2 regions of the Lachnoanaerobaculum sp. MSX33 genome follow, and region 1 is predicted to be linked to the other one. Evidence: predicted binding sites of a transcription regulator. Region 1 holds the regulator's gene; the other holds the start of a gene.
The links. Region 1 encodes HrcA, which represses chaperone genes, less so after heat shock. Its sites were predicted from a motif close to TGTTAGCACTCNNNNNNNNNGAGTGCTAACA; they were not measured.
Positions count from the first base shown of each region.

Region 1 (15,254 bases):
TGCGTACCGTTTTCAAATCCTGTACAGCTCATACTTAGAAGATACTCTCCACCCTGTAGAGTCATTTTCTGCTTGAATTCCACAACCGCTTCATCACCCGGCTTTACGGGTTTTACTTCCACGCCTTCAAACATTGTATTGGTACCGCTAAGTTCCGTTCCTTTTTTATCTTTAATGGTGAATGTAAATATAGGAGATTCGATATTTGCATTAAATCTTATCTTCTCTCTGATGGTAAACTCTTCGCCCTTAAGCAAAAGATTGGTAAGCTCTCCCTTGGAATCTAAAAGTCCCAAATCATATATTTCCGCCCTGCCGTCACCATACTCTGTTTTATTCGGATTGATGGAAATCTTATGCTTCATAAGACCATGATATTCTTTTGCATGTGTCTTATTTATATCATTGTTTAATTCCATCATATCTGAGAAATTACTGTCAAGTCTCTTTGCAAGATCGGCTTCCAGATCGTCCATTCTACCTGCCAGGATCTTTTTATACAGATCCACCATTTCTCCTGCAGGACCTTCCGCCAAAAACTCTCCCTTGTTTAAAAGTATTACCTTGTCACAGTACTTTATTACACTTCCCATATCATGGGTTACCATCAATATGGTAGTACCGGTTTTTCTTATCTCTTCCATTCTTCTATAGCATTTGGCCTGGAAGAAAACGTCTCCTACCGAAAGCGCCTCATCCACTATCAAAATCTCAGGCTCTACATTTATTGCAAGTGCAAATGCAAGTCTTACAAACATACCTGATGAATAGGTTTTTACAGGCTGATACACAAAGTCACCTATATCGGCAAACTCCAAGATCTCAGGAAGCTTTGCCTCCATCTGCTCTCTGCTAAAGCCCATCATGGTTCCGTTCATATATATATTTTCAATGCCGGTATAGTCCATATTAAAGCCTGCACCAAGCTCCAAAAGTGCGGAAATATTTCCGTCAACTTCCACACTTCCTGTAGTGGGATTTAATACTCCGGTTATTATTTTTAATATGGTTGACTTTCCCGAACCGTTTGTTCCTATAATTCCAACCGTAGATCCTTTTTCTACACTAAAGGATATTTTATCCAAGGCAAAGAATTCCTTGTGATATTTTTTATGTGTAAGGGAAATACTCTCCTTTAACCTGTCTATAGGCTTATCATACAGTCTGTAGATCTTGGTAACATCACAGACATTTATCGCTAAATTGCTCTGCATACTTCTCCTTATAATACATCTGAAAAATGTGGTCTTAACTTATTAAACATTCTAAGTCCGATAAATAACAGTATTACTGTAACAACCCAAAAATACACTGTAAGTCCCGGTCTTTCAAAGAAAAAGTTTCCTCTGAGTATGCTGTCTCTGTATCCGACCACAATATAGTATACAGGATTTAATTTCATTATCTTTTCAACCTTTGCCGGGAAATATGAGAACATTGTAGGGTCCCACATTATAGGTGTCATCCACATTCCAAACTGTAATGCAATTCCCACTATCTGTGACATATCCTTAAAGAATACATTTATTGCACAGGTTATATATATTATTGCAAGTGCAAATATTGACAAGCAGAAACTGTAATACACTATTCCTATCCAACTTACCATAGGTAATCTGCCGAATGCCAAAGTCATGGTTATCATTATCACAACAAAGATTCCATGTACTATAAGGCATGAAATCACCTTGATAACGGGCAGTATTGATACATTAAACACTACTTTCTTTACAAGATAATTGTATTCTGAAAGCACCGAGGTTCCGAGGTTTAGAGTCTCCGCAAAGAAAAACCATGGCACAATGCCCGGAACCAGCCAAACCACATATGGAACTCCGGGTACCGGAGGTGTACTCTTAAATCCCATCTGGAAGATCAAAAAGTATATAAGTACGGTAACTACAGGCTGAACAAACATCCATGCAATGCCAAAATAGGACCCGACAAAGCGTTTCTTAAAATCAGCCTTTGCCAAATCCCATATGATTGCTCTTGATTTTAATATTTCTCGTATAAGCGATATTATATTCATATCTTTTTCCATTCATTATTTTTTACAAAGTTTTATTAATAAATATATCAGGAATCTCGTGAACTCACAGGATTCCATTATTAAAATCAATCAAACTTAAATGTTTCTTTAAGGCCTTTCCACTTTGTATCCTTATCAGACATTATCAGCTCAATTCCGTCTACAGGCCAGTCAATTCCTATATCCGGGTCATTGTATATAAGACCGCCCTCATCATTTGGATGATAGAAGTCTGTACATTTGTATGCAAACACCGCCTCATCTGAGAGTACTACAAAACCGTGTGCAAAACCCTCAGGTATATAGAACTGCTTTTTATTTTCATCTGAAAGACGTACTCCGAAGTACTTTCCGAATGTCTTTGAATTCTTTCTAAGATCCACAGCAACATCATAAACTTCACCGCTTAGAACTCTTACAAGTTTACCCTGTGGATGCTCCTTTTGGAAATGAAGTCCGCGAAGCACTCCCTTTGATGACTTTGACTGATTGTCCTGTACAAAGACCATATCAAGTCCCGCTTCTTTGAAGTCGTTCTGATTATATGTTTCTACAAAATATCCTCTGTCATCTTTAAATACTGTAGGAGTGATTACACATAACCCCTCTATTTCACATCTCTCTACTGTGATTTTTCCCATATTAATACACCTCGTTGTTTTAGCTTTATTACTGTTCTAAATTATACTTCACAGTAGTATTTCAGTCAAATACGAACGTAAAAAAAGCCACCAAATAGTGGCTTTCTCTTATATTTTATTTATTCATTGCCGCATCAAAGGCTTCCAGTGCTTCCTTTTGTTCCTTTGTAAGCTTTGTAGGTACCGATACCACCAAGGTTATGTAGTGGTCACCTCTGTTATTTTTATTTCTAAGGAAAGGTACTCCCTTGCCTTTTAATCTTACTCTTGTATCTGTCTGAGTTCCGGCTTTTACCGCCACTTCCACTTCACCGTCTACAGTCTTTACTCTGATACTGCCGCCAAGTGCAGCCTTTGCAAAGCTTATAGGCACTGTTGAGAAAATATTGGTATCCTGGCGCTTAAAGATAGGATGAGGACTTACAACCGCCTCTACAAGCAGATCTCCTCTCGGACCGCCGTTTATTCCCGGTTCTCCGCCTCCTGCCATTCTTATAGACATACCGTTATCTATACCTGCAGGTATATCCACCTCAAAGCTCTTCTTCTTTTGAATATATGCCTTACCGTTACAATCAGGACATTTATCCTTAATAATCTTTCCTGTACCGTTACATTCAGGACATGTCTTTACATTCTGCATAGTGCCAAACAGAGTCTGCTGTGAATATATTACCTGACCCTTTCCGTTACACTTAGGACATGTGGCAGGTGATGTACCCGGCTTTGCTCCCGAACCGTGACATGTTGCACATTCTTCCTTGAAGTTTACCTTGATTTCCTTCTTACATCCGAAAACACCCTCTTCAAAGGTAAGTCTTACAGATGCTCTTACATTTGCTCCCTTCATCGGGCCTGTTCTTGTGGCTCTGCTTCCGCCACCGCCAAACATGCCTCCAAAGAGATCTCCGAAAATATCATCACCGCCAAAATCAAATCCGGAGAAGCCTCCGAATCCGCCGGCTCCGGCACCGGCACCTGCTCCACCATCAAAGGCAGCATGACCGAATTGGTCATACTGTCTTCTCTTATCAGGATCGCTTAGCACTGAATAGGCTTCACTGGCCTCCTTGAACTTCTTTTCAGCCTCAGGATTATCAGGATTTGAATCCGGATGATATTTTTTTGCCAGCGCTCTATATGCCTTTTTTATTGCAGAGTCATCAGCGTTCTTATCCACGCCAAGTACTTCATAGTAATCTCTTTTACTCTCTGCCATCAGTTGCTCTCCTTATTATACCTCTTTAAAATCACCGTCTATAACATCGTCATTTGAAGATGTACCTGCATCCTGTGCTCCTGTTGTATCAGCTGTTGCACCTGCATTCTGTGCCGCACCGGCCTGCTCATATACCTTTGCAAAAAGCTTCTGAGCACTTTCCATAAGCTTCTCTTTGCCTGCCTTGATATCATTTATCTGATCATCTGTCATAGCATCGATAGGTGCTCTGTTGATAGCCTCTTTCAATGCAGTAAGATCAGCCTCAACTGCAGCCTTGTCATTTGCATCAAGATTGTCACCAACCTCTTTTAGAGCATTTTCAGTCTGGAATACTATAGAGTCGGCTTCATTTCTTACATCAATGCCTTCTTTTCTCTTCTTATCCTGTGCCTCAAACTCTGCAGCTTCCTTTACAGCCTTGTCGATATCACTGTCTGACATATTTGAACCTGCAGTGATTGTGATATGCTGCTCCTTACCTGTTCCAAGGTCTTTTGCGGATACATTAACGATACCGTTTGCATCAATATCAAATGTAACCTCTATCTGTGGAACACCTCTTCTTGCAGGTAAAATACCGTCAAGTCTGAACTGTCCTAAAGTCTTGTTATCTCTTGCAAACTGTCTCTCACCCTGTACTACATGGATGTCAACAGCTTCCTGATTGTCTGCAGCTGTAGAGAATATCTGGCTCTTCTTTGTAGGTATTGTAGTATTTCTCTCGATAAGTCTTGTAGCTACACCACCCATTGTCTCGATTGAAAGTGAAAGCGGAGTAACATCAAGAAGCAATACATCTCCTGAGCCTGCTTCTCCAGAAAGCTTACCGCCCTGAATACCTGCACCGATTGCAACACCTTCATCAGGGTTGATGCTCTTTGAAGGCTCCATACCTGTAAGGGCTTTTACCTTCTCCTGTGCATTGATCATTCTTGTAGATCCACCTACAAGCAATACCTTTCCAAGATCGCTTGCTGTGATACCTGCATCCTTAAGAGCATTCTGTACAGGTACAGCTGTTCTTTCAATAAGGTCAAGTGTAAGCTCGTCAAACTTAGCTCTTGTAAGAGTAATATCAAGGTGCTTCGGTCCCTCTGCTGTTGCAGTGATAAACGGAAGGTTGATATTTGTTGTTGTTGCTGTTGAAAGCTCTTTTTTAGCCTTCTCTGCAGCTTCTCTAAGTCTTTGAAGTGCCATCTTATCTGTTGAAAGATCTACACCCTCTGCCTTCTTAAACTCGCTTACAAGCCAATCTGTAATCTTATTATCAAAGTCGTCACCACCAAGATGTGTATCACCGTTTGTAGCCAAAACTTCTATAACTCCGTCACCGATCTCAATAATTGAAACGTCGAATGTACCGCCACCAAGGTCATATACCATAATTTTTTGCTCAGCATCATTGTCAAGACCGTAAGCAAGAGCTGCGGCTGTAGGCTCGTTGATAATTCTCTTTACATCAAGACCTGCAATCTTACCTGCATCCTTTGTAGCCTGACGCTGTGCATCGTTGAAATATGCAGGAACAGTGATAACAGCCTCTGTAACCTTCTCACCTAAATAGCTCTCAGCATCAGCCTTAAGCTTCTGAAGAATCATTGCTGAAATCTCCTGTGGTGTGTATGACTTACCGTCTATAGTTACCTTATAATCTGTACCCATATGTCTCTTAATTGAAGAGATTGTTCTGTCTGCATTTGTAACTGCCTGACGCTTTGCAGGCTCACCTATAAGTCTCTCACCTGTCTTTGTAAATGCTACAACTGAAGGTGTTGTTCTTGAACCTTCAGAGTTTGGAATAACTACAGGCTTTCCACCCTCCATAACTGCTACACAGCTGTTTGTTGTACCTAAATCTATACCAATAATCTTACCCATTATTTTATCCTCCTAATAAATCAAAATTTGTATTTTTTAAATCTATATAAAATATTTCACTCTGCTTAAACAAAGCAAAATATAGTCTCAAAAATTAATTAGCAACCTTTACCATGCTATGTCTAAGAACTGAGTCCTTGTACATATATCCCTTTAAAAGTTCCTCAGCAACCACATTTTCACCTAAGCTTTCGTCTTCTATATGCATTACCGCATTATGTAAGTTAGGATCAAATTCTTTGCCCACACAATCAATCGGCTTAACTCCCAAATCCTCAAGAGTCTTTGTCATCTGATTGTATATCATTGCTATTCCGTCAGCAAAGGCTTTGCCTTCACCCTCTGAAGGTGTTGCAAGCATTGCTCTTTCAAAGTTGTCAACTACCGGCAAAAGTTTTTCCGCCACACTTCTTGCTCCCATATCAAACATGGTAGCTTTTTCTTTTTCACTTCTTTTTCTGAAATTATCAAACTCCGCCATGCTTCTTTTAAGTCTGTCTGTCAAATCCGCAATGGCAAGGTCTTTTTTATCAGGCTTTCCTTCAAGATTTTCATCACTGAAAGCTTCCTCCACCTCAGCCTCCATAGCTGCAGCCTTTGCCGCCGCCTCCTCAGGTGTCTCTTCGGCTTCCTCAACAAATTCCCCTGTCTCTTCGCCTTCTAAAACCTCTTTGTTCTCTTCCTGTTCTCTTTTTAAATCTTTTTCTTTCACAGCCCTCTCCTCTATTCATCATTTTTAAACTGCTCATCAAGCGATGCCATTACAGTTTTTATAGTTTTTAATACTTTCTCATAGTCCATTCTCTTCGGTCCTACTATACCTATAGAGCCTCTGAGTCCTTCGCCTATTTCATAATTGGCTGTAACTACGGAAAGATCTCTCATATCTGAAATCGGCACTTCATTTCCGATATATACTCTGATACCGTCACTATCATCATCATTTACCCCTGCAAGTATTTCCTTAAGCTTATCCTTTTCTTCAAAAGCATTTACAAGCTGACTTGCCTTCTCTCTGTCGGAGATCTCAGGGTACTTGAAAATATTTGTGGTACCGCTTGTATATATCTCAAGGTTGTCGGTAGCACTTTTAAACACTGCCGCTACTTCTCGTAAAACCTTATCCACTATATCTCCATAAACTCCCGCATCCGTTCGTAACTTATTCATGATGCTTAAGTTTATCTCTTCCACGGTAAGTCCGTTTAATGAAGTGTTTATAAGCAGATTCAAGTTTAAGATTTCGCTCTCCGATATTTCGCTGTCGATATCTATTATCTTGTTATTGATAATATTACCTTCCGCAACCGTAACCAAAAGGAGCTTGAACTTATCTATCTTTGAGAGTTGCAAAAACTTTACTTTATTGGAGTGTATACTCGGCCCTGATATCATCGCGGCATAATTGGTGTCTCTTGCAATGATCTTTGCCAATTGCTTTAAGACATTTTCCAATCTGTCCACTTTTTTAAACATCAGATCCTTAAATGCTTCAGTCTCTATCTCCTTTTCTCTCAAGATCTCATCTACATAGAATCTGTATCCCTTATCTGAAGGTATACGTCCTGCAGAAGTATGGGGCTGTAAGATATAACCCATATCTTCCAAATCGCTCATTTCATTTCTTATAGTAGCAGAGCTCAAATTTAACTCAGGGAGCTTTGAAATAGTTCTTGAACCTACCGGCTCCCCGGTTTCCATATAATTCTTTATAATAGCTTTTAAAATAATCGCTTTCCTGTCCTCTGAATCCATTCGCTCCTCCCTTCTTTATTTGTTAGCACTCATTTATCTAGAGTGCTAACTCTATTAGCTACTATATTCCATATGGGAATATTTGTCAATAACTTTTTTAAATTTTTTATACCGATAAAATACAAAATAAAAAACTCCCAAACAAATGTCTGAGAGTTTATATTTTTTATTATAGCCTTATCAACCTATTCCTCCATAGAATGCACCTGCTATAAGTGCAAGCAATGCAAGACCTGTATATACATACTTACCTAAGAAGAACCAGATTTCTCCTTTCGGTCTCTTTGCACCTGCATTTACAGCTTCCATGGTATACTTCTTTCCGAATACGAAGAACAACATCACTGATGCCAGTACTGCACCTATCGGGCAAATATAGATAGATACCGCATCCATCCAGCTTCCTACAATTCCCTGTATAAGAACTGCAACAACCACACCGATTGCTCCGATAATTCCTACAGACTGTACTCTGCTGAGTTTAAACTGCTGCTGCAATGTAGCTACAGGCGCCTCATAAAGGTTTACAAGTGAACTGAGTCCTGCAAATGTAACACATACAAAGAATATAATTCCTACAATCATACCGCCCGGCATCTGATTCATTATATTTACAAGGTAGATGAACATAAGTCCCGGACCGCCTTCACTGAGCTCCGCTCCCGATGTAGCCATAGCAGGTATAATAACGAGTGCTGCAAGAAGTGCCGCACAGGTATCAAATATAGCTATGTTCATTGCAGAGAAAGGTACATCCTCTTTCTTACTGAGATAGGAACCGTAAACAACGGTACCGTTACCTGCAATAGAAAGTGAGAAAAATGCCTGTCCGAATGCAAATATCCAAAGTCTTATATCTTTTAATCCTTCAGGATTTACAGTAAAGATATACTTGTATCCGTTTACTGCACCCGGCTGTATTCCTATATAAACAGCAAGTCCGATCATCATTACAAAAAGCAGAGGCATCATAAACTTATTTGCTTTCTCTATACCGTCAGCAACTCCTAATGCCATAATAGCAAAGTTTACAATGAGTGCTATTATTATCCATGTATTATTTCCGAATGCTGTAGCTGTGGATCCGAAAGTTCCACCTATGACATCCATGTTTGTTCCCATTCCAAAGAGCTTTCCTGTAAATGCCATTACTACATATTTAAATATCCAACCTACTACACATGAATAACCTATTGCAAGAGCTAAAGAACCTATTGTAGGTATAATTCCTATGCTCTCACCTACTTTTCTGCTCTTTCCGGCATGAGCCATAGCAGCACCGAATGCTCCTATAGGACCTTTTCCTGTGCTCCTTCCAAGTGCGATTTCTTCCACTACTCCTGTACTGCCTATCAATATAACGAATATAAAGTAGGGAATCAAAAAAGTCATTCCCCCCCAGGCTGACACAAGCACCGGAAATCTCCACAGGTTTCCCATACCTACAGCTGAACCTACACATGCTATAATAAAACCTATTTGTGAGTTAAAACCATCCTGCTTTACAGGCGTATTATCTGAACCCATAAACTTCCTCCATCTTGCCAAAAATGCAAGTACCCCTTAAAGCAGTCCGGTCTTTAAAAAGACCGGCTGCCAATATGTCTTATTTTTTTTCCCAGTATCCGTAATTTCCTTCATCACACATTTCTTCTTTGCTTGGAGCATATGGCTCTGCCCATGCATGGAAATGTCTCATAGGTAATGTATGACCGAATGTAATCTTTAAATTAGGAACCGTATCTCTGTCTTTATAAAGTTGTGTCAATGCTGCAATAATATAATCCATATGCTGTTTGCTGAACTGACTTCTGTTGATAGCCAAACGAACAACATTACATACTTCCTTTTGCTGCTCAGGAGTCTTTAAATCATATTCCATAGAGAAATCACCAAGCTCTGAACAACGAATACCGTAACGATGGATCATCTCTAAAGAAAGTGCCTGTCCTGCAAAGCTCTCATGACCTCTCTTATAGTTGAAGAATTTATCAACATCAATATAAATTCCGTGTCCGCCTGCAGGCTGTACTACAGGAACACCGTTTGCTGTAAGTCCGTCTGCCAGATACTGACACTGTCTTACTCTCTCATCCTGATAATCAAATCTTGCCTCTTCATACATACCCTGGCAAAGAGCCATGATATCATGTCCCGACATTCCGCCGTAAGAATCATTACCGTAAGCTGATATCTGACGAACCTTTAAAAGATGTCCGATATCTGTCTTTACGCTGCCGTCCTCATTAAACTCCGAGAACTTCTGCCAGAAAAGACCTTTGTCACGGAAAGCCAAAACTCCACCCATATTTGCATGTCCGTTTTTCTTAAGTGATGCTGAAACAACATCAAAGTAAGAGAACATCTCTTTAGCTATTTCACAGATTGACTTGTCGGCATAACCCTCTTCATTCATCTTTATGAAGTAGCAGTTCTCTGCCCATCTTGCACCGTCCATAACAAAAGGAATATTGTACTTATGTGCTATCTTTGAAACTTCTCTGATATTCTTCATAGAAACAGCCTGTCCGCATACAGAGTTGTTTGTTACTGTAGAATAAATAAGCGGAACATTCTCAACGCCTACCGCTTCAATAAGCTGATTGAGTTTATCTATGTCCATATCTCCCTTGAAAGGATTCTTCTCATACTTTCCGCTCTCAGGTACCTCAAATAAAATCTCCTTATGGAAAAGGTTTCTAGGTACATTACCCATCTGCTTGATATTACCTTCTGTAGTATCAAAGTGAGCATTTGACGGAATAGTAAATACTTTACCCGGCCATCTCTTTGCAAATAACGGCTTTAATACATCAAATAAAAGTGCCTCCGCACAACGTCCCTGTGGAACGATAAATGTGTTAGGTCTTGAAAGCTGATACTTACCGCCATTGATAAATCCACCTTCATAGTCAACCAGATAAACCTCGTTCATCATCTTCTCTACATCATCCTTGTCTACGCCCTCTTTGATGTAGTTGATAAGTCTCTTCTGATCGTCTCCTCTTTCCCATACATCTCTGAATGCATCCAAAAGAACATAATATCCTTTATTTCTTCCGTAAGACTCGTCTGCAAGGAACATAGCCGACCATTGTGTGTCTGTCATTGATGTAGTACCTGAGTCTGAAAGGCAGTCGATATATAAAAGACCTGCAGGAAAAGCAAACTCATTATAATGAGTCATCTCAAGGGCTTTCTTTCTTTGCTCCTGTGTAACTGTAGGAACTTCTCTCACTACATGTGTCCATGACTTCGGTGCCTCTACACCTAACATCTTCTCATACTCCATTTTAATACCTCCAAATACAAAAATATATTTTGATACCCCGGTCATCGTAAGTAACGACTGGCGGACGGTATTACAATCCCATTAAGCACTAAATATATCCCATCTGACTATCGAGACTATATGCATTTAATCTCTAAAAGTTTTATATATAAGTGAAATATTGTCTAAATATTGCTATGAGAATAATTTATCACCTTTTTAGAACATTGTCAATATTGTTTAATAAAAAGCTTGTTGCGGTTTATTTTTAGTATATTTATGTGCATTTTGCATTAAATTTTTATTTTAAGATAATTCTTTGGAAATAAACAAATTGCTATTTGATAAATTTATCGGGATTTTTCTTAACTTCGTCTTTAAGCAGATATACAGATATATAGTTAAAAGCCCTTTATTTTCATATATATTTTTAAATCAAATAATATCTGAGAATTTTCGCGAGAATTTTTTCTCATTTTCTTTATATCAACTTCTTTTTGATCAATTTATCATTTTCGTGATTTTGCTTAAAACTTAAATTTTATATCATAATATTTTAAGTTTTGGTATAATAATAACAGATATTTCTTCAAGCTTTAATATGACGGTACAATACAAATATGATTTGGAGTATTTATGAATGAATTTGAGATAAAGCGATATATTGATTTTTCCGATTTTTTGAGCACTCTGCTGGGTCCCGACTATGAAATCATACTATATGATCTAAAACATATAATATATATAATAAACGGAGATATAAGCGGCAGACAAACAGGTGATGTGCTCAGTACAACGATGAAAACCCTATTACAGAATAAAGAATCCGCTGATAAGAAATGGATATCAAACTATAGAGCTCTTTCAGCCAACGGCAAGATTCTAAGATGTTCTACATTTTATATAAAAGATGAAAAAGGCAAACCTGTAGGAGCACTCAATATAAACTTTGACGACAACAGGTACAGAGAACTTTCAAACCTTGTATTTTCTCTATGTCATCCGGATAATTATGTATCCAAAAATATTTCTATTGAAATAAAGGGAAACGATGAGCAGGCAGTTTTTTCCGAAAACATTTCAAATACGATAGATGAAGTATTAAAAAGGATTGATAAGTCTCTTCCCTTCAGCAAGCTGAGCCATTCAGAGAAGCTTGATATAATACGTCAGCTCTATCAAAAAGGTATTTTTTCTATGAAAGGTGCCATAAAGACAGTAGGTCTCAAACTGTCATGCTCTCCTGCAAGTATGTACAGATATCTCGAGGCAGTAAAAAATGAGTGATAATAAACTTTTACATGTGTTTAAAAAAGTATATATTATCTTTAATTAAAAGTAATATTAACTACTCAATTTATGTGCTACAATAGTATGAAAGATATGTCTCTTTAAAAAAGAGACGTGAAAAAAATCCGGTATAAAAGAAAGGAATTTTATGAAAAAACTGATTTTAATTTTATCACTGCTTTTTTCACTCTTTATGAGTATGTCGGTATTTGCTGCCGACTATAGTATAGGTAGTGCGTCATGGGATGTAGGAAGCAAGGCATTGGCAACTTGGGATGAGACCGAGGACAAGACAAAGTACAAAGTACAGTTGTACAAGGGCAACAAAAAAGTCGGCTCAAACAATGCTGCAAGCTCCGAGAAATATGATTTTACAAAACTTATCATAGACAATGGTGCAGGAAACTACTCATTCAGAGTTTATCCGTTAAAAGGCGGTCCTTCAATGACAGTATCATCTGAGATTGAGTATTTTGATTATGATACAATCGCTGAATTTAAGAAAAGCCGTGGCGGTTCAACTCCAAACTCTACTTCTACAAGTACAAGCACAACAAATACAGGAACAACTACAGGTTGGTATCAAACAAACGGTATTTGGCATTACAGAAAAGCTGACGGTACACATGCCACTAACTGGTTTATGGTAAACAACCTTTGGTATTTCTTTGATGCTAACGGAAATATGCTTACAGGATGGATTGAGAATAACGGTAACAAATACTATCTCAATCAGCCAAACGGTGATATGCCTGTAGGTTGGGCTCTTATCAATGATAAGTGGTACTATTTTGAGGAATCAGGTCTTTATAAGAAGGGGTGGATCGAGTACAACGGACATTGGTATTACCTTGATACCAACGGACAGATGGTTACAAATACAACTATCGACGGATATAATATAAATCAAGACGGTGTTTGGGTTCAATAATAAAGGAGATTTTAATATGCTGAAAAAACATCAATTTTGGGCAATTGTAGCAGTTGTCGGATTGGTAATGTGTTTCATCACAGGCCATGCTATGGTGGCAGGACATAAGCCAAAAACAGTTACAGAATAAAGAGATTAGAAAAGAGCAGGGACTTAAGTGAGTCACCTGCTCTTTTATTATTAGAATTTAATAAGCATGCTCTTTGCTATAAATGCCGCACCTCCGAAAATAAGTACCAGCATCACTATCCAATCAAAAAGTGTCAGATACTGAATATAAAATCTGGTTGACTGAATAAGGCTTGCTATAATCAAAAGTACACTTAGCACCATAGCAATCTTTGAACCTTTATTCGGTCTTATAAATATCCAGACTAAAGAAAAGATAAACGGTACTATTACCAATCCTGAACTGATGTGCATACCCATCAGTCTAATGCCGCCGCCCCAGAAGGAATTTGTCACAGTTACCTTTTGTGATAAGAAGAACAAACCTACTACCAGCATGATAAGCCCTCCCCAGAAATATAAATAAAAATCATTCTTTCTACTCATATCTTTTCTCCTCTCTATTATGCTTGCTTTTTATAGCTACTTTAGGTTTATTTTATCATATATTACAATTTATACAAATTAATTTTCATTTAAGGTTTATGAGAGGGTATGCATTAAAAATAACTGATGATGAAACGATACAATATAAAAAGACCATATATCATGATTACAAGGATATATAGTCTTTTAATTGCTATATATACTATTTGGTATAGTATAATTACTTGTTCTAAGGATGGCAAATTTGACAAGGTGTATAACCTTTGGAAATAGCCTCATCTCTTGTACCGCTAAAAGGTATCTTATTGTGTTCCCTCATCTTCTGTACTGCAGTACAGTTTGAATAATGGAATACATGGCTGTTTTTATTTAATATATAATCAGTTGCTCTGTTATTTATAGCAGTTCCTGTGTTTGGACTGTTGTTAGATGCCGATGTTGACGCATTCTGAGTATTTGATTTTGAACTGCCTGTAGACTGAGAAGCGGGGATGTATGCGCCGTCTGCACCTACCTGATATCCGTCTACGACAGTATTTGTAAGCATCGCACCGGTAGATCCGAGATAATAATTTCCAAACCATTGATTTGACAGCATGTATCCGTTCTCATTAAAGTAATACCATGATCCGTCTATCTGCTCCCAAACAGATACAGGAAAGCTCTTATCATCTCTTTCGTACCACCAGCCTGTATTATCCTGTTTCCATGTCCCTGCAAATACAGGTATTGTAAGTGCTGTACTGATAGCAAGAGCGGATAAAGCCAAATAAAATCTTTTTTTCATACTAACTCCTTAAAATATAAAGATAAATTTAATTATTAATTAATATTATATAATGTTTGCAAAAACTGTCAACTTAGATTATGTGTATTGAATATGAATTTCAGTAAAAAATTTGTTGGCAAATATTGAAAAGTTTTATATAATGAATACTGTATCAATAGTTTACGGGATGTGGTGCAGTTTGGCAGCACGCTTGACTGGGGGTCAAGAGGTCGCAAGTTCAAGTCTTGTCATTCCGATATTAAGAAACGGCTTAAACATGTATAGCACTTGTTTAAGCCATTTGCAGTTTTACGGATGGCGATTAAATGAAACTATATGATGAGTATGAGAGGCGTGAAGCTACACAAGAAGAATATTTGGAGCATATGAAGGAGCTTGCAGAAGAGAAAATAGAGATTCGCATATTAACTCCCGAAGAAATAGAACAACTTAAAAAAGAGGGACGTCTGAAGCCGCTTTACGAAGTTTGATCAAAGTTCATTAAGTTTATACACTCTCAAAACCCTAGTTAATACATACTTCACTTTATCTATGTTTACAATCAATTGATTTTATATTATTGTATATTTAAGTAATAGTATTCAGCTATGCATAATGTATTTACAAAAGGAGGTTATAATGGCAAATATCATTGACTATATAAAATGGCGTGGAGATTTATCTTTTGATGTTTCTCCTTTTAATGAACTTGATAATACGATTTTTTCATTATTCTCCTATCTTGACTTAAAAGACTTGCAGAATGAAATAAATTCAATAGGCATTTCTCTTTCAGATGCCTGCAGATACTTAATTAATCATGACTACCACTACGGTTATATGAGTGAAATAAATGTAGATTTTTTGAACGCTCTCGCAACTTCCGAGAGATTCGGTAATGTTATGATAC
Region 1 is NZ_AZXX01000002.1:3,279-18,532, reverse strand. It holds gene HMPREF1495_RS00265 (ABC transporter ATP-binding protein) at 1-1,214, opposite strand, end outside; gene HMPREF1495_RS00260 (ABC transporter permease) at 1,223-2,032, opposite strand; gene rfbC (dTDP-4-dehydrorhamnose 3,5-epimerase) at 2,119-2,673, opposite strand; gene dnaJ (molecular chaperone DnaJ) at 2,789-3,892, opposite strand; gene dnaK (molecular chaperone DnaK) at 3,908-5,773, opposite strand; gene grpE (nucleotide exchange factor GrpE) at 5,868-6,485, opposite strand; gene hrcA (heat-inducible transcriptional repressor HrcA) at 6,497-7,528, opposite strand; gene HMPREF1495_RS00230 (sodium-dependent transporter) at 7,709-9,055, opposite strand; gene HMPREF1495_RS00225 (tryptophanase) at 9,135-10,820, opposite strand; gene HMPREF1495_RS00220 (helix-turn-helix transcriptional regulator) at 11,436-12,086, shown strand; gene HMPREF1495_RS00215 (cell wall-binding protein) at 12,238-13,020, shown strand; gene HMPREF1495_RS00210 (hypothetical protein) at 13,201-13,575, opposite strand; gene HMPREF1495_RS13500 (hypothetical protein) at 13,805-14,362, opposite strand; tRNA gene HMPREF1495_RS00200 (tRNA-Pro) at 14,528-14,601, shown strand; gene HMPREF1495_RS13725 (hypothetical protein) at 14,671-14,835, shown strand; gene HMPREF1495_RS00195 (Mbeg1-like protein) at 14,984-15,254, shown strand, end outside.

Region 2 (15,254 bases), on a different contig from region 1:
CAAACATTTATATTGATATGTATATTTGGTTTTTCAGATGAGTATCCATGTAAAATTGAGTTCTCTAAAAAAGGTTGTAATGTAAACTTACATATTAAAAAGTTCTCTATACCTTCTTCAGCATTTATAGTCCAGCTAAGTGTATCTTGACGACAAAGTTGTTCCATTTCCAGATATAATTTAGAAATTTCCAATTCGTCTTTTATTTTTATCTTTTCATCAGATTTTCTAAGTGACATTCTATAAAAACGAGTAAGATTACTGATCATATGATTGGCTATATCTATTTTTCCTATTGTTTGACAGGTTTTTATTGTTCCCAAAATATTATATAAAAAATGAGGATTTATCTGGGATTGAAGAAGCTGGTACTTAAGCTTTTCTTCGGATAAAGTAAGCTTCAAAATGGATTGCATATTTTTATTAATTGATGATTGCATATTTAAAAATGTCAGTCCAAGTTTATCCACCTCATCAAAAGAGTCCCTGTTATCTGATGCAGATATATAATCTAAGTCAATACTTTTATTACCAAGTTTAAAATTATCCATAGCGGAAGACAGTTTACTGATTCTGCCTGTTAAATTTATTGAAGTAAAAAAAATAACCAACAGTATTATAGGAACAGATAAAAATATTATTATAATAAACGTTCTAAGTAATGTGTATATATGCTTAAAAATGTAATTTTTCGGAATTTCTGTTATATGATACCAACCATTGTCAAGAACAACTATATGATAATATAAGCTGCTGTTTTCAACTATAGTATTATCAGGATTTATATTTAAATCAATGTTATTTATCTTGGTACCTATGAGTTCTTTACTTGTATGTGAAATAACAGTCCCATTTTTATCTATTATATAGCCTGTTAAATCGACACTTTCAAAACTGTCCTGCAGCATTTTTGAAAGCTCATCAGTGCGTAAGAGTACTAAATAAATGTATTCGGTATTACCTGAAACTTGATTATTTAATACATTAAAACAAGCTATTACATCTTGAGGATTTTTTGTGTTATCAATAACATAAGGAAGAGTGTACTGTTTTTTATAAATCCATTTTTGATTGGAATTTATAATATCTTCAAGGCCTATTTTTCTTAGATCGGATAAAGGATGGAAAAAAAGTCCCTCTGAAGCCGCAATATTTTTATCGTCTAAAAAAATATCAATATGATAAAAATCAAAAGTTGATTTAAGTAGAGAAATATTGTCTCTAACATTCGAAACTATTGCAAAATCTTCTCTACTATCAGACATTTTTTGCATCAAAAAATACATATCATATTGAATAGTATCAGATACTTTTTCAGCTTGATTTAATCTGTTATTGATTCTTATATTTAGTTGATCATCTGCAAGTATAATAGAATTTAATATACTGTCACCGGCAATTTTATGTGTAATACTGTACAATACAGAACCCATTAAAATAAGAGGCAGTATGGTACAAATTAAAAAAGAAAAAATCAATCTATGATGATATTTTGAAAATATAAAATTTTTGACATATCTTATAATAGGCATAAGAACCTCCTTGTAATCATATAAACAATTATAGACTGTGAAAAAAAACAAAACAATATAAACAAAAATAATATAAATGAATCATAATATATTGTATTTTTGAAAATTATAAATTCTACTATGATGTAATTATCAAAAAGCATACGTCCTATATGTGTAAGTGAAGTATTTTAGGACAATAAGGAGGAAAGATGAATAAAAGAATAAAAAGCGTAATGTTAAGTACAGTACTTTTAACGGGTCTGTTAGCGGGCTGTGGATCAGGAACAACTCAGGCAAGCAAAAACTCGGAAAATGGTGGAAATTCCAAATATGATTTGACACTATATAGTATCAATACTACAGATGCTGATTTTGCTGAATGGTTAAACAATGTACAAGATGCTACAGGATTAAAGATTAATGTAATTGCTGCCCCTACAGATTCTGATACCAGACAGCAAAAAATCACTACTATACTCTCTACAGGTGATTCAAGTGTAGATATATTGGAAATTAATGATGAAATGAGTGCATCATTTAAAAATTCAGGTTGGCTTGATGGACTTAATGATACAGTTATGACTGATGATATTCGTGGTGAATTTGCAAAGGGATATTTGGAGCAGATGATTACCGATAAAGAAGGAAATGTTATCGGTGTACCCGGATATTCAGGATATTTAGCCTTTTGGGTAAATCAAAAAATAATGGATAATGCCGGAATAACTTCTATAGATACAAAGGAAGATTTTAAAAAATATATGTCAGCTGCTTCAGTAAACGGTACTTATGGGTATGGTGGATCTTGGGAAAAAACATATGTGTTTAATGAAATAGCACAATTTGTAAATATGTTCGGTGGCGATTATTTTGATTGGACAAGACCTGAAAATAAGGAAGCAATACAATTCTTATATGATATGGTAAAAAATAATGAAACACCAATTGATCAAATTGCTGATAAATATGAGCAGATGAATCCAAAGGCAAATGATGGAAAATATGGTTGTTGGTTTATGTGGGGATTGGGATCTGATTATCAGAAAGCAGGTATGCTTGGTGATGATAAGATTCATATGGCTATGGTACCTTCAATGACTGATGACGGTAATAGAGCTATATTTACAGATTCATGGAGTTATGTATTGAATTCTGCATCCAAAAATAAGGAAGCGGCAATAAAGTTTTTAAAGTATATGGCATCTGAGGGTGGAATGGAAGCTTCATATAAAGCTTTTGATCGTTACCCTGCAAGAAGAGATGTTGCCGAGAAGGTAGTTCCTGACAGCGATCCTGCAAAGGAGATGTATACCAGATACGCTTCAGAATGTAATGTACAGGGACGCCCTATGCTTCCGCAAACTATGGAGTTTATCACAGATATGGGAACAATTTATCAGTCTTGTATGAAGGGTGAAATATCAGTAGATGATTTTTGCAAAAAAGCACAGGATTTGGTAGATAAATATAAATAATATATAATCCAAAGAGTGCTACAGCGTAGGAATTTATAAATATAATATTACTGTAGCACTCATTTTATTTATAGGAGGAATTATTTTGAACATAAGCAAAAAGTCAATAAGGTATATACCTATAATTTTGATTTTACCTGTACTTTTGATAAGGGGATTTACCACAATTTATCCTATAATTATTACTTTTAAAAATAGTATGTATAATATTAAAGTTCTGTCAGGTATAAACGAGTTTGTAGGATTTAAAAATTATATAGAGGTGTTTAAAGATGATAAAGTAATTTCCTCTATTGAATTTACTTCTATTTTTGTAGTAGTATCAATGTTCTTTCATGTTATATTAGGTACTATACTTGCATTGATACTTAATTTGAAATTCAGAGGTAGGAGGTTTTTAAGAACAATAGTACTTATACCTTGGGCTATGCCGGCTGTAGTTATAGGAATGGCGGCAAAATGGGGATTTAATAATGATTATGGATTGGTAAATGATTTAATTAGAAGATTCATACCGGAGTTTCAATTTAATTGGTTAATAAATACCGGATCTGCTCGTAGTGCTGTTATAGCAATGGATTTATGGAAAGATTTACCATTTTTTGCAATACTTGTATTATCCGGACTTCAGTTCATTTCAGGTGATATTTATGAGGCGGCTAAAGTAGACGGAGCAAATTCTTTTCAAATATTCTTTAAAATCACATTACCTTTAATTATAAGGAATATTATTACATTATGTATACCTTTTACATTATGGAGATTAACATCATTTGATTTGGTATATGCAATGACATCCGGTGGTCCGGGAGAAGATACATCATTGATAGCTTATCGTATAGCAATGGAGTCTTTTACAAACTTGAATATAGGGTATGCTTCTACTTTAGCTATCATGCTTTTTATTTTAATGGCTTTATTTAGTTGGTTTAATATAAGAGTTATGAATAAATACAGTGAATGATAGGAGAATAATATGAGTAGTAATACTAAATATAAAATATATAAAAAATGTATATCTATAAGCAGATGGTTATTATTTATAGTTGTTGCATTTCTTATCTTATTTCCTGTATATTGGATTTTTATATCATCAATTACTCCTGCAGGAGAATTATTTAAGAAGCCTATAGATTATTTGCCAAATAATCCGACACTTGACAGTTATAAATTTCTTATTGAAAATGTAGGATTGTTAAGTAAAATAGGAAATACAGTAATAATAGTAGGAAGTACATTAATAATAAGCACAATATTATGTACAATGGCAGCTTATGGATTTTCAAGGTTTAATTCAAAATGGATAAGTGTAGCGTTTGCATTTATTCTTGCAACTTTACTTATACCTGAGGTGGTTACTGCAAGGCCTTTATATGAATTTATGAAAAAGGTTGGATTGTTCGATACATATCAAGGTTTGATAATACTATATGTAAGTTCGGTTATTCCGTTTACAGTTTTGATATTAAACAATTTCGTCGGTAAAATACCTGTTTCACTGGAAGAGGCTGCTGCTATAGATGGAGCAAATTTTATACAGATTTTATTTTATATAATATTGCCTTTGATGAAACCTGCTATTGCCACAGTGTGCATTATTAATTTTATAAATTGTTTAAACAATTTTTTTACACCTTTATATTATTCAAACGGAATACAGGTTTTATCTGTAGCGATAGTTCAACTTCCTTTAAGAGATAATATGTATGGTGTACCATGGGATTTAGTCAGTGCAATGGGATGGATAATACTTTTACCTATAATATTATTTGTTGCTGTTTTTGAAAAGCAGATAATGGATGGAATTATGGCAGGTGGTGTTAAATCTTAATTTAGATAGGGAGTTAAGTTTATGTATGATTTATACGGAAGTTTAGGAAATTTAGCAATTTTAAAAAACAGAAAAAGTAGAGCTGTAAATGCAGAAAATCCTACAGGAGAAAAAGGTAAAGGCGGGATGGCATCAAGCAATCTGGGGCCTTCAAGAAAAGGAAGTCCTTGTTTAAAAGATATACCGAGTGGAGAAAATGTAACACTTGCCGATATAGAGGGACCGGGTATAATAAATCACATATGGATTACGGTTACAAATAAAACAACAGAAGCAGATTGTTTTGTTTTAAGTGATCTGATTATAAGGATATATTGGGACGATGAGGAAACTCCTTCTGTAGAGAGTCCACTTGGAGATTTCTTTTGTTGTGGATTTGCAAGGGAATGTGTAGTGAATTCAATGCCGATTGTTGTAGTACCAAATAGAGGAATGAACAGTTATTTTCAAATGCCTTTTAATAAAAGAGCAAGAATAACTTTGGAAAACCAGCATCCAAATCCGATACCGGCATTTTTCTATCAGATTGATTATTGTGTTGTAGATAATCTTCCTAACGATATAGCTTATTTTCATGCTCAGTGGAGAAGAGAAAGAGTTACAACTTTAGGTAAAGATTATGTAATATTGGACAATGTAAAAGGAAAGGGACATTATATCGGGACATATATTGCATTGACCACATTGGAAAGGTACTGGTGGGGAGAAGGAGAAGTAAAATTTTACATAGACGGAGATATAGAATATCCTACAATTTGCGGTACAGGAACTGAAGATTATTTTGGAGGTTCATGGAGTTTTGCAAAACAGATAAATGGAAAAACAGTTGAGCAAAATTATAGTACATCATATTTGGGATATCCGTACTATTCATCACATGATGAATTGATTCATAATGATTATCACAATGATGATTGCTTACCGATGAGAGGGTTCTATAGGTGGCATATACAGGATCCTATATGCTTTGATGAAGATTTAAAGGTTACTATACAGCAAATCGGTGTTGGACATGGAGGTCTTTTTGAAAGACAGGATGATGTTGCAAGTGTAGCATATTGGTATCAGACAGAGCCTCATTCATCATTCTTACCTCTTGTAGGAAGAGAAGGTAGGCGTCCAAGATAGGAGCTGATTTGTATAAAAAAATTTTTTGTATTTTATTATGTATCGGTTTAATTCTATCTTCTTGTAATAATTATAAGAAGAATGAAGAAATAGAAATAAGCAACTATTATGAAGCTGAATTAAATATCATGCATATAGAAGCTGATAATCCTGATTTTAAAAATTATATTAACGATGTATCAAGAAAATTAAATATGAAAATAAATATAATTCCTTGTCCGGCTGATGCAAATAATAGACAGGCGGAAATTTCAACATTACTTTTATCAGGAAATTCAGATATTGATTTGATTTCAGTTAATGATGAGATGGTAAGTGAGTTTAAAGTAAAAGGATATATTGAAAACTTAGATGATATAATGAGTAAAAACATTGTGGAATCATATCCTAAAGATTATGTAGAATCGGTGGCTATGTATAAAAATCATTTTTATTCTGTTCCATACCTTATGGATATTATGATGTTTTGGGTAAATGAAAAATATATAAAATATTCAGAACTCGAAGGAGTTAAAAATTTGGATGATTTTTCATTATTTGTCGGTAATGATTATGGTACAAACATGTATGGATATGGAAGTGCATGGGATGAAACATATATATATAATGATTTATCACAATTTATAAATATGTTTGATGGAGACTATTATAATTGGAATAATGATAATACAAAGGAAGCTGTTAAGTTTTTGCATGATATGCTGAAACATGGTTATACACCTCAAAATCAAATGATAGACAGATACGAACAAATGGAACAAAAATTTATTGACGGCAAGTATGGATGTGTATTTATGTATAGCGGTGCTATAAATATCTTTTTGAATTCAGGAAAGTATGGAGAAGATGGAATACATGTGGCAGAACTTCCTATGTTCAAAAAAAATGCAACTAATATAGCAACGTGGCAGTATGTACTTAATAAAGCTTCAAAAAATAAAAATGCTGCAAAGAAATTTTTAAGTTATATTTCAAGTAGAGAAGGGAGCATTGAATATAGTAACGCAATGAAGCAGATACCTGCAAGAATTGATGTTATCTTAGAGGAAGATATAGATGTTCCTGATATTGATATTATAAGAAAGTATGTTGAGAATACAAACTTTAAAGTCAGGCCGCTGTCACCTAATCCAATGAATGATATCTCGGAAATGGGAAGAATATTTCAAAAGTATTTATTAGATGAGATTACATTGGATGATTTTTGTAAATTAGCTCAAGCAATAGCTGATAGAAAATAATTTCAGTATTTAGAGAAAAACGGTCGGCACTTTAAGTGCCGGCCGTTTTTAATACAGTCTTAATATACACCATTAGCAATATCTTTATTAACAGAACTCATATCTTCAGAAATATAAGGATGAATACCAAATCCGCAACCATATCCCATAGCATCGGCATATCCTGCCTGATTGTCCATATTTACGATACACCATTGATGAGTTTTTGTATTAGGATTGGCATGTTCCCAATCATACCCCATAAAATCAAGAACTCTTCCAAGTGCTCTGGTACCGCCTGCACTTGTACTTATTCCTGCTATAAAAACACCATAAGGACTTCTGTAGTACTTATTTTCATCATTTTTACGTGAACTTTCTATAATATACTCTTTGTAAATAATAGATGAAGCCTTCTTTATTTTTGCAAGATCTGTTATAAGCGAGGTGTCTGATAAAACTCTTGTAGCAATACTTCTTGCAACAGCATCCGCCTGTTCGGCCTGTTCCTTAGTACAGTATTTATAATAGGCATGTTTTTCAAGTGTAGAGGCTGCCCTTGCCTCATCAAGCACAACTTTTTCAGAAATTCTTTTACCGTCATTTCCGACTTTATAACCGTCAGGAGTAGTGGTATCGGTTAACATCATCCCGTTAGGACCGATATAATATTCACCAACCCATTGATTAGTCACCATTCTTCCCTCATTATCAAAGTAGAATCGATGATTTAAAATATCTTTCCATCCTGTAGAAATAATTCCTTCGGAATCAACATAACACCATGCATCATTATGAATCATCCAGGTATCTTTTAATGCATACCTTTGTTTTTTATATCCTTGACTTGCAAAAACAGTTGAAGTTAAATATAATGTAGCAAATATCATCATAGTACAAAAAAGCGGCTTTTTCATATATACCTCCTATAAAATACAGACATACATTAAAATACAAAATTAACTCTATATTAATTATATATAATAATACCGGTATATTCAATAGCATATGTAATGTTTGTGGCTTTATTTTTATAAATATAGTGAATAAATAAAATAAAAACAGTAATTTATAGACATATGCCTTTTATTGAAAGAATATTTAATAAAAGGACAATGTATTAAAAAGCAACATATAATGGCAAAATGTTCCAATCATAATAAAAACATGAAAAATCTCATGTGAACCGAAATAAATATGTTTTTCATTAAAAGCTTTCAATTTAAAGGCATAGATTACAGCTCCGAGTGTGTAGGAGACACCTCCAAACAAAAGCCATAAAAATCCGGTTAGAGGTAGTGCTTTGAATATAGGTTTTAATGCAAATACACAAAGCCATCCCATAATAAGATAAATTAAAGATGACAGCCACTTAGGACAGTGTACAAAGAAAATTTTCAGTATAATTCCGCCTATAGCGAGTGTCCATATGGTAGCCAGTAATATATATCCGACTTTTCCTTTAAGAGCGGTAAGGCATACAGGTGTATATGTTCCGGCAATCAAAACAGAAATCATTATATGGTCTATTTTACGAAAAATCATTGTCTTTTTAAGGTCTAAAACTACGGAATGATAGATTGTACTTGCCGCATACAATAATGTTGTTGATATAATAAATACAAGCATAGATAATGAAGTTAAAAAGCTTCCATGCTCTATAGTTCTTTGAATAAGCGGGCCTGCTCCTATCCATAAAAGAATAAGGCCACAAAAGTGAGTAAGTGCCGAACCGGGTTCCCTTATTTTTATGGATATAGTTCCCGGAAGTACACCGAATCTTGTCTTTTCTTTATATTTTGAGTTCATATGTATCCCTCCTTGATGTAGTTTTCAAAACTAGATGTTATATATTTAAATACTACATCAACATTTGGGAGATTTCAAGCATAAAATAATTATGATACTTTGACAGTGCTTTGAATTTTTGTCTTTGATAATTTTTCGTATAAAAGTCTGCGATGTCTTGCAGATTTTATAAGAGCTGTAAGTAATATCATAAAGTATAAAATAGCTGCTAATAGCTCAATAGTTGCATATGCCATATCTTTATAAGGATCTGTATTTGTAAGTATTAAACTTTCAAGAAGTCTTCTTATATTTAAAGGAATAAAAAAATAAAATCCGTAAAAAAGTATATACCTTAAAAAATAAGAATAGAATGCAGGAAGTTCTTCATTTAAAGATACAATGGCTGTACTCGTGATAAATTTTCCTAAAGTTCTTCCTTTAAATAATATCGGAAAAACAGAAAAATAAAATAAGATACTTGCTTCAAATGAGAATAATAAGGCAAATTCAGGTATTAAAATTTCACAAATAAAAGTCAAAAAAGCAATAAATGCCATATCAAAAAAGAATGATATAAAGCGTCTTGTTAATGATACTTCCATCCCTTTTTTATAGCTTATTTCATCCAGCTCATCTCTTGAAGGCAAAAATTTCATAAACGGTCCCATTAAAAGAAATCCGAGTACACCGCCTAAAGTATTTACTATAAGATCATCCACATCAAAGAGTCTGTAACTGCCGGAATATAGGAAGTACAGTCCTGTAAGTTGAGTTATTTCAAAAAATAAGGACAACAGAAATGATAAAACAATAGTTTCTATAAATGATCTTTTAAAATAGTAACGTAAATACATTCCAAAAGGTAGAGCTAAAAACAGGTTTAAAATATTTACAAGAAAGGCCTTGTTCAGTACTACACTTAACCATGTTTTTGGCTGATCTTTAATAATGTCGGACCTTTGTAAAATATCTTTTATAAATAAAAAAGGTTCAAGCTGCATTTTATGACTGTGCAATGTGGCAGCCTTTTCCGGAGACGGAAGAGGAAGTATCACCAGGCAGTACATACACAGAATATAAAAAATAAAAGAATAAACGATCACAACCTTCAGACTTATAACAGATCCGTATTTGTGGTAGTTATAAGCAATATAAGGCAATGTAAATATAGCGACCACAAAGGGAAACAGTATAACAGCCTGTAAAGATACTTCTATATATTGATTCATATTTGCTCCTAAAAAATATAACAGCTTAAAATTATATGGCGATGCATAAATTTTATATCAAAATTGATATAAAGACAAATTAAATAAAGCTAAATGCTTGATTTTCACCTCTAAGTACAATAAAACGATACTTAGAGGTGAAAATATATTAAAAAGATTTATCAATTAAATCTCTTTTACATACTGTTGAATCGCATCACACAGATACTGTGCCATACCTTCTCCGAATTTGTCCATATTATTTTTAAATTCCGGATTTTTAACATATCCATAGCCTATGCTTGAAAATACATTCGCACTACAGTCAAAAGAGTATTCACAAATATGTTTATGAAGCTTTTTTGCCAGTTCGGTATTTTCTTTTGATGTAGACTTAAGTCCCTTTGACATATTATCCGATATGGCAAAAAAGATATTATTAAAACCGTCGGCAATTTCCTGTTCTCTTCCTTTTTGTTTTTTAACGGCTTCCTCAATAACTTCCTTTCCATAAAGGTCTATTGCTTTTTGTTTATACTTTTCATTATCCTGATATGTAAAACCTTTGAATTTTTCTTTTATTGACATAGTAATTTTCCTTTCTCTTGATTCAATAGTCTTTTCCAATGTATCAATAAGTGTTAAGAGTTTTTGCTTTTCTTTCTGCATCAAAACGAGTTGTTTCTTTAGATGATTGAGTATTTCCGGATCTTCCTGTTTTAATAAATCCTTTATCTGTTTTAAAGGAAATCCCAGATATTTATAAAACAATATCATTTGCAAAAAAGACATATCATCCTCGGAATAATATCTGTACCCGTTTTCATTTTTTTTAGGTGAAAGCAAACCTATTTCATCATAATGGTGTAAAGTGCGCACCGATACACCGCTTATTTCACTAACCTTTTTAATTAAAAACATTTGAAAACCTCCTAACAAGGATAAGTATAAACTATGACGCAATGTAATAGTCAATACCTTAAGTTAAAGATTATTTATAAATTTAATATAAGATTAAATATCAAAATAGAAATAATTCTTGGGTTATGATTTGTCAAAATATGATTAATTAATTTTTGAATAATACAATAATATAAGGGATATACTTAAGGTATAAGATAGAAATTTTTAATTAATTGTGTTATAATGTTTTGCATTTGATTGACTACAGTTTATCAAGTCATTTAGGTAAAGTGTTTTACCTTTATGTCGGATTGCTTTACACAATGTTCTCGCAATCCTCAAAAATATCAAAGGTTTATTAGGAGGATATTTTGGAAAGAGAAAGGTTAAAGTCCAGGCTCGGGTTTATACTCATTTCAGCCGGATGTGCGATAGGTATCGGTAATGTATGGAAGTTTCCATATATGACAGGAAAAGGTGGTGGCGGTGCTTTTGTACTGTTGTACTTGTTATTTTTGGTTATGCTGGGATTGCCTATAATGACTATGGAGTTTTCAATAGGGAGAGCTGCAAGAAAGAGTCCGGTGCTTGCATACCAAAAGTTGGAACCTGCCGGAAGTAAATGGCATATACACGGAATAGTGGCATTTATAGGTAATTATCTTTTGATGATGTTTTATACCACTGTAACAGGATGGATGCTTCATTATTTTTACCTGACTATAACAGGCAGATTTGAAGGTCTGGATTCGGACGGAGTTTTAAATGTATTTAATACAATGCTTTCACAGCCTTCCATCATGATCTTTTGGATGGTGGTGGTAGTAGTTGCAGGTATGTTTATAGTATCAAGAGGACTTGAAGCCGGACTTGAGAATATTACAAAAATAGTTATGGTTACACTGCTTGTGGTAATGATTATACTTGCAGTAAATTCATTTTTCTTAAAAGGTGCTGTAGAAGGACTTAAATATTATCTTGTACCGAACATAAGCAGAATAGAAGAAACAGGTATAGGTAATGTTATAACCGGTGCTATGAATCAGGCATTCTTTACATTAAGCCTTGGAATAGGTGCAATGCTTATATTCGGAAGTTATATAAGTAATGACAGAAGTATGCTTGGAGAGTCTGTGACAATAGTTATACTGGATACTTTTGTAGCTATAGTTTCAGGACTTATTATTTTCCCGGCTACATTTACATATGGTGTGGATCAGACATCAGGTCCTGCACTTATATTTATCACCTTGCCTAATATCTTTAATAAGATGCCTCTTGGAAGACTATGGGGAAGTTTCTTCTTTATATTTATGTCATTTGCCGCATTCTCTACAGTACTTGCGGTGTTTGAAAATATAGTTTCATGCGGTATGGACCTTACAAAGAAGTCAAGAAAACAGGTAAGTCTTTTTAATTTGATAGTTATAATAGTACTTTCATTACCATGTGTATTAGGTTTTGGTGCATGGGCATTTGATTGGCTAAAGCCTTTTGGAGGAACAATACTTGATCTTGAGGATTTCCTTGTAAGTAATATTATTTTGCCGCTCGGTTCCTTGGTATATCTACTGTTTTGTGTAAGCAGATACGGATGGGGATGGGATAATTATCTCAAGGAATGTAATAAGGGTGAAGGTCTTAAGATGAAGAACTGGATGAGATTCTACCTTACATTTATATTGCCGATAATAGTATTATTTATATTCGTATTTGGAATATATGATAAGTTTTTTAAATAAGAAATAAAAGAAATCAGCCATAAACTGTTAAAGTTGAGGCTGATTTTTAATTTATTAAGAATATTAGCACTCAAACCTTGACACTGCTAATAAAAAGTGGTATAAAACTTCATAGTTAAGTTTATAAACATTTAGGAGGAATACAAAATGAAGTTAGTACCTTTATTCGATAGAGTAGTTTTAAAGCAATTGGTTGCTGAAGAGACAACAGCATCAGGTATTGTACTTCCGGGACAGGCAAAGGAGAAGCCTTCACAGGCAGAGGTTGTTGCAGTAGGTCCGGGCGGAGTTGTAGACGGAAAAGAAATAAAGATGCAGGTCAAGGTTGGCGACAAGGTTATTTATTCCAAGTATGCAGGTACAGAGGTGGAGCTTGACAAGGTTGAATATATCGTTGTAAAGCAGAATGATATTTTGGCAGTAATTGAATAATAATTTTATATAGATTAGACGGAGGTAAATATGGCTAAGGATATTAAATATGGCGTTGAAGCAAGAAAAGCATTGGAAGCCGGTGTAAATAAGCTGGCTGATACAGTTAGAGTTACATTGGGACCTAAGGGAAGAAATGTTGTACTTGATAAATCATTCGGTACACCTCTTATCACAAATGACGGTGTAACTATTGCAAAGGAAGTAGAGCTTGAAGATGCTTTTGAGAACATGGGTGCACAGCTTGTAAAGGAAGTTGCTACAAAGACAAATGATGTGGCAGGTGACGGTACAACAACAGCTACAGTTCTTGCACAGGCAATGATAAATGAAGGAATGAAAAACCTTGCGGCAGGTGCAAATCCTATAATTTTACGTAAGGGAATGAAGAAGGCTACAGATGTGGCAGTAGAGGCTATTGCAAAGATGAGTGAGCCTATAAAGGGAAAAGACCAGATTGCAAGAGTTGCAGCTATCTCTGCAAGTGATGATGAGGTTGGAAGCCTTGTAGCCGATGCTATGGAGAAGGTAACAAACGAGGGTGTTATCACTATTGAAGAGTCAAAGACTATGAAGACAGAGCTTGACTTGGTAGAGGGTATGCAGTTTGACAGAGGTTATGTTTCTGCATATATGTGTACAGATATGGAGAAGATGGAAGCAAATCTTGATGATCCATATATACTTATTACAGATAAGAAGATTTCAAATATTCAGGACATCTTACCTGTACTTGAGGAGCTTGTTAAATCGGGACAGAAGCTTCTTATTATAGCTGAGGATGTAGAGGGTGAGGCTCTTACAACTCTTATAGTAAATAAGCTTAGAGGTACATTCAATGTTGTAGCTGTAAAGGCTCCGGGATATGGTGACAGAAGAAAAGATATGTTAAAGGATATCGCTGTTCTTACAGGCGGTACAGTAATCAGTGAGGAACTTGGACTTGATCTTAAGGATGCTACACTTGCAAGCCTTGGACGTGCAAAGAGTGTTAAGGTTCAAAAAGAGAATACCGTTATCGTTGACGGACAGGGTTCAAAGGCTGATATTGAAAAGAGAGTTGCTCAAATTAAAGCACAACTGTCAGAAACTACATCCGAGTTTGATAAAGAGAAATTACAGGAAAGACTTGCTAAGCTTTCAGGTGGTGTAGCGGTTATCAGAGTCGGTGCGGCTACAGAGACTGAGATGAAGGAAGCAAAGCTTCGTATGGAAGATGCACTCAACGCTACAAGAGCGGCTGTTGAGGAAGGTATCATTGCAGGAGGCGGTTCAGCTTATATCCATGCAAGCAAGGAAGTTGAGAAGCTTGTAGCTACCCTTGAAGGTGATGAGAGAACAGGTGCAAAGATTATACTTAAAGCACTTGAGGCACCGCTTTTCAGAATAGTAGAGAACGCAGGACTTGAGGGAAGCGTTGTTGTAAACAAGGTAAGAGAGTCAAGTGAAGGTGTAGGATTTGATGCTTTCAGAGAAGAGTATGTTGATATGGTTAAGGCAGGTATCTTGGACCCTGCAAAGGTTACAAGATCTGCACTTCAGAATGCAAACTCGGTTGCATCTACACTTCTTACAACAGAGTCGGCAGTAGCCAATATAAAAGAAGACGCACCTGCAATGCCTGCAGGCGGCGGAATGGGAATGATGTAATTAAAACTTTATAAAAAAGTTTATAGGGCATACCTTGGAAACAGGGTGTGCTCTTTTTGTGTTTAAAGTTTTAAAAATTATGCAATAAGCTGTACTTAGAAATTGTTAAAGTAATATTGTATAAAATAAAGGACATAATTTCGTTATTGTGCATAATATATTTTTGGCTGAATGAAGAATATAATTTTATTAAAATGTATTTGAGCAATAGAGAACTTTTGTTGGAGTTTGTATTTTGCACATGAGGAGGAAAAATGAAGAGAATATTTAAAATTTCTGTTATTGGTTTGATGGCTGTATCTATGTTATCTATGAATGCCTGCGGTAAGAAAAACAGTGAAGATTTTGAACAAAAAGTGG
Region 2 is NZ_AZXX01000007.1:52,925-68,178, forward strand. It holds gene HMPREF1495_RS00800 (sensor histidine kinase) at 1-1,532, opposite strand, end outside; gene HMPREF1495_RS00805 (ABC transporter substrate-binding protein) at 1,724-2,989, shown strand; gene HMPREF1495_RS00810 (carbohydrate ABC transporter permease) at 3,075-3,953, shown strand; gene HMPREF1495_RS00815 (carbohydrate ABC transporter permease) at 3,966-4,820, shown strand; gene HMPREF1495_RS00820 (glycoside hydrolase family 172 protein) at 4,842-5,948, shown strand; gene HMPREF1495_RS00825 (extracellular solute-binding protein) at 5,957-7,189, shown strand; gene HMPREF1495_RS00830 (cell wall-binding protein) at 7,249-8,085, opposite strand; gene trhA (PAQR family membrane homeostasis protein TrhA) at 8,270-8,977, opposite strand; gene HMPREF1495_RS00840 (VanZ family protein) at 9,067-10,188, opposite strand; gene HMPREF1495_RS00845 (MerR family transcriptional regulator) at 10,354-11,088, opposite strand; gene HMPREF1495_RS00850 (sodium-dependent transporter) at 11,442-12,812, shown strand; gene HMPREF1495_RS00855 (co-chaperone GroES) at 12,960-13,244, shown strand; gene groL (chaperonin GroEL) at 13,275-14,894, shown strand; gene HMPREF1495_RS00865 (hypothetical protein) at 15,149-15,254, shown strand, end outside.
Region 2: a site for HrcA is predicted at 12,874-12,904, ahead of HMPREF1495_RS00855 (co-chaperone GroES). Genes of this name have one in related genera too.